One region of the Blastococcus carthaginiensis genome, then DNA from elsewhere that is predicted to be linked to it. Evidence: riboswitches for the same ligand, from Rfam matches in the RefSeq annotation. Region 1 holds a riboswitch; the other holds the start of a gene.
The links. Region 1 has a riboswitch for thiamine pyrophosphate ahead of thiM (hydroxyethylthiazole kinase). Riboswitches for the same ligand answer to the same signal wherever they lie in the genome.
Positions count from the first base shown of each region.

Region 2: it holds a riboswitch for thiamine pyrophosphate, as region 1 does, so the genes downstream of both, QOZ88_RS22340 (ECF transporter S component) here and thiM (hydroxyethylthiazole kinase) in region 1, are expected to answer to the same signal.

Region 1 covers NZ_JASNFN010000033.1:26,713-29,089, forward strand. Annotated here, with positions in the region: gene thiE (thiamine phosphate synthase) at 1-441, opposite strand, end outside; gene thiM (hydroxyethylthiazole kinase) at 441-1,247, opposite strand; TPP riboswitch at 1,241-1,334, opposite strand; gene QOZ88_RS19950 (DUF3291 domain-containing protein) at 1,424-1,927, shown strand; gene QOZ88_RS19955 (Type 1 glutamine amidotransferase-like domain-containing protein) at 1,924-2,377, shown strand, end outside.
Region 2 covers NZ_JASNFN010000046.1:10,353-12,729, reverse strand. Annotated here, with positions in the region: gene QOZ88_RS22345 (ABC transporter ATP-binding protein) at 1-178, opposite strand, end outside; gene QOZ88_RS22340 (ECF transporter S component) at 289-915, opposite strand; TPP riboswitch at 913-1,016, opposite strand; gene QOZ88_RS22335 (Nramp family divalent metal transporter) at 1,058-2,350, opposite strand.

The sequences.
Region 1 (2,377 bases):
ACCCGCCTCGGGCTTGGTCGGCGTCGCCCACACCGGGCTCAGCCCCACGAGGTCGACGGTGCCGTCCGGGAGGCGGAGCGCGGCGGTGAGGTCGTCGGTGCTCTCCACGGAGAGGCCCACCAGCCGGTCGCGCCCGAGCGCCGCCCGCACCTCGGCGACCGGCAGGTCCTCCTGCCCGACGTGCACGCCCGAGGCGCCGGCCAGCAGAGCCACGTCCAGGGCGTCGTTCACCACCACCGCCACGTCCGGCCGGTCGGCGAGCGCGGCCTGGACCGAGCGGGTCAGCGCCAGCAGCTCCCGGCGGGAGGCCTCCTTGTCGCGCACCTGGACGGCGGTGACGCCACCGGCGACCGCGGCCCGCACGACGTCGGCCACCGGTCGCGGCCGGCACAGCTGCGTGTCGGTGACCAGGTAGAGCGTCGGGTCGAACGACGGGCGCATCAGGCGCTCCGCACGTCCGCGCCCGCGAGGTCGTCGGGGCCGACGGCGTCGAGGGCGTCGAGCCACGCCGCCGCGAAGGTGCCGGGTCCGGCGGCGGTCGCCGCGGCCCGCTCCGCGGCGAGGGCGACGTGCGCGTGCGCGGCCACCGCACCGGTCAGGGGGTCGCGGGTTGCGGCGACGTAGGCGGCGACCAGCGCCCCGAGCGCGCACCCGGCGCCGGTGGTGCGGGTGAGCAGCGGTGAGCCGCCGCCGACGCGGACGGTGCGCGCGCCGTCGGTGATCAGGTCCACCTCACCGCTGACGGCGACCACACCCCCGGTGCGCCCGGCGAGCCCCGCGGCGGCGGAGGCGGCGTCATCGGCGCCCGCGGTGCTGTCCACCCCGCGCCCACCGGAGCCGGCCCCGGTCAGCGCCATGATCTCGGAGGGGTTGCCCCGGACGACGGCGGGCGCGAGCGCCACCAGCTCGCCGGCCAGCGCCGTCCGGTAGGCCAGGCCGCCGACGGCCACCGGGTCGAGCACCCACGGGGTGCCGGCGGCCCCGGCCGATCGGGCGGCCAGCCGCATCGCCTCGGCGGTGCGCGCGTTGACCGTGCCGACGTTGACCAGGACGGCGGAGGCGATGGCGGCGAAGTCGCCGGCCTCCTGCGGTGCGTCGACCATCGCCGGGGCGGCGCCCACCGCGAGCAGCGCGTTGGCGGTGAGCGTCTGCACGACCGTGTTGGTCAGGCAGTGGACGAGCGGTGCGTGCTCACGCAGCGCCGTGCGGGCAGCGCGCAGGTCGACGACTTCCACAGCATCGGACATGCCGGTGACATCCCTTCGCCAGTGCGAACTGGAGCAGGTTCGGCGGGTGTGATCTCAGTCCCGGGCGGGACACCCCGTGCCACGTACGGGGCCGAACCTAGCGCAGCAGGCGGCCGGTGTCCCGCCGGGTGGGGGACGCTGGCCTACACGGGTGCGGATCCCCTAGGTTCCGGCGCGTGGCCGACCACCTCGCGCAGGTCAACGTCTCCCGGCTGCTCGCGCCGCTGGGCAGCCCGGTGCTGGCCGACTTCATGGCCGCCCTCGACGAGGTCAACGCCGAGGCCGACCGTGCACCGGGCTTCGTCTGGCGGCTGCAGACCGAGGACGGCAACGCCACCTCGGTGCAGGCCTTCGGGTGGGACGCCGCGGGCAGCCACGGCGTGATCGTGAACCTCACCGTCTGGCGCGACGTCGAGTCCCTGGCCGGCTACGTGTTCGGCGGCCGGCACGTGCAGGTCATGCGGCGGCGCCGGGAGTGCTTCCACCGCGCCGCGGAGGCCACCACGGCGCTCTGGTGGGTCCCTGCCGGCACCCTGCCCACGACCGACGACGCCGAGGCCCGCATCCGCCACCTGCGGGCGCACGGCCCCACGCCCGAGGCGTTCGCCTTCCGCACCCACTTCCCGCCGCTGGAGGACGTCCAGGCGCCGTCGTCGGACGACTGGCTCTGCCCCGCGTGAAGCTGCTGCTGACCTCTGCCGGCCTCTGCGATCCCTCCCTCGTGGCGGCCGCCGGGGAGCTGGTCGGCCGCCCGCTGTCCGGGCTCCGGGCCGCTGTCGTGCCCACGGCGGCCAACGTCATCGCGGGCGACAAGGGCTGGCTGATCGCCGACTACGTGAACCTGCAGCGCGCCGGGTTCGCCGAGGTCGACATCGTGGACGTCTCCGCGCTGGAGGCCGACATCTGGGGGCCCCGGCTGGAGGCGGCCGACGTCCTGGTGCTCACCGGTGGGGACACCACGCACCTGCTGCGGTGGCTGCGGCGTTCCGGGCTGGCCGACCGGCTGCCCGGGCTGCTCGCCTCGCGGCTGCTCGTCGGGATCAGCGCGGGGAGCATGGTGCTGGGCCCGGACCTCTGCCTGAGCGCCTCGGCGAAGCCGCAGCCGGAGGACTCCGTCGGCCTGGGCCTGG
Region 2 (2,377 bases), on a different contig from region 1:
CGGTCAGCTCACCGGCGACCTCGGTGCCCTCGTCGTCCAGGATCCCGGCGAGCGCGGCCAGCAGCGTGGACTTGCCCGCCCCCGACGCGCCGGTGAGCAGCACCCGCTCCCCGGGCTCGACGACGAGGTCGACGCCGGTGAGCGCCCAGGCCCGCCGCGAGGCGTGCCGGACTCCCAGCCCGCGCGCGACGACCCGGGCAGGACCAGGTGTCCCGGACGCTCTGCCTCTGCTCCCAGGAGGAACCAGAGGCAGAGCGTCCCGGGTACCGCGCCTGGGCACCCGCAGGGTCAGACCCGCTCGCGACCCGCGGCGAAGGCGCCGAGCGCCCCCGTGCGGGCCAGCGCGCGCACCAGCAGCAGGCCGACGACCCCGGCCAGCACCACGCTGGAGAGCACGGTGAAGACGGTGTAGGGCACCTGGTAGGTCAGGAAGCCCAGCTCGCTGTAGTACAGCGAGTTGTCCAGGATCGCCGTCGACAGCCCGGCGGTGACGCCGGCCAGCACGGCGGTGCCCCAGCCGAAGCCGCGGTAGCGGGTGAGCAGGAAGCCGAGTTCGCCGCCGAGCCCCTGGACCAGGCCGTACACGACGATGATCCCGCCGTAGGGCGAGCCCATCAGCAGGCTCACCGCGGCGGCCAGCGTGGAGGCGAACGTGGCGGCGCCGGGCTTGCGCACCAGCAGCCCGGCGACGACGCCCGGCATCAGGTAGACGCCGTTGAGGACCGCCGACAGCGGCGGGAAGAAGTCCAGCGGCTCGGCGAGCACGCCGAAGACGAGGTTCCAGGCCCAGAAGACGACGCCGAAGGCGACGCCCAGGACGGCGGTGACGACGATGTCGACGGTGCGCCACCGGACGGCGGGGCGCTGCTGCCCGGTGTTCGCGGCGGACGACGGGCGGACGGCCGGTTCGGCCATGTCTTTCCTCCAGACTCCCTGCGCCGGCATGACCCGGATCAGGTTCGAGGGTCTGCGGTGTCCCGCACTCTCAGCGCCGAAGCGCTCCCCTGCTGTTGATGGTTTCTTCAGTTGTGCCACCGAGCGTAGACCAGCCCCGCCCTCAGCCGAGGAGCCCCAGCAGCAGGTGGGCGTTCAGGCCGATGATCAGGGCCGCGATGACGCTCCCGGCCACGGTGGTGGTCCGGCGGTTCACCCAGCCGCCCATCAGGTCGCGGCGGCTGGTCAGCCACAGCAGCGGCACCAGGGCGAACGGGATGCCGAAGGAGAGCACGACCTGCGACCACACCAGCGCGGTCGTCGGGTCCCCGCCCAGCACGAGCACGGCGAGGGCCGGGGCCAGGGTGATCAGCCGGCGGGTCAGCACCGGGATGTGCCGCTTGAGGAACCCGGCCATCACGACCTGCCCGGCGTGCGTGCCCACCGACGAGGAGGCGAAGCCGGAGGCCAGCAGCGCGAGGGCGAACGCGAGCGCGGCGCCGGTGCCGAGCTGGTCGCCGAGCCCGGCGTGCACGCCCTCGAGGCTTTCCACGCCGCTGTCGCCGGTGAACAGCTGCGCGGCGATGACCAGCATCGCGGCGTTGACCAGCCCGGCCAGGCCCATGGCCACGACGATGTCGATGCGCTGCGCCCGCAGGAGCCGGCCCCGGCCCTGCCGGGTGCGGCCGGCGGTGACGGCGTCGCCGTAGCGGCCGGGGGTGAGCGCGGAGTGCACGTAGATCACGTGCGGCATCACCGTGGCACCCAGGATCCCGGTGGCGAGCACGACGCTCTCGGCGCCGTCGAAGGAGGGCACCATGCCCCCGGCGAGCCCGCCCGGGTCGACGCCGGAGCCGAGGAGGGTGTAGCCGAACCCGATCCCGATGACCAGCAGCAGGCCGGCGATGACCCGCTCGAACGGGCGGTACCCGCGCGACTGCGCGGCCAGCAGGATGAAGGCGACGACGGCGGTGATGACGCCGCCGATCGGCAGCGGGACCCCGAACAGCAGGTACAGCGCCACCGCGCCACCGACGATCTCGGCCAGGTCGGTGGCGATGGCGACCGCCTCGGCCTGCAGCCACAGCCCCCGGGTGACCGGCGTGGGCAGGTTCTCGCGGCAGAGCGTGGCCAGGTCGCGGCCGGTGGCCAGCCCGAGCTTCGCGGTCAGCGACTGGATCAGCATCGCCATCAGGTTCGCCGCGACGATGACCCACAGCAGCGTGTAGCCGAACGCGGCGCCGCCGGAGAAGTTGGTCGCGAAGTTGCCGGGGTCGACGTAGGCGACGGCGGCGACGAAGGCCGGGCCGAGCATCGACCACAGCCGCCGGCGTCCCGGTTCGGTCCGCCGGGTGCGCTGCGCGGGCGCGCGCAGCGTCGTGGGCAGGACGGCGGCCTCGGTCTTCGACAGGTACACGGCGGCCTCGCAGGCGGTTCCGGGGTG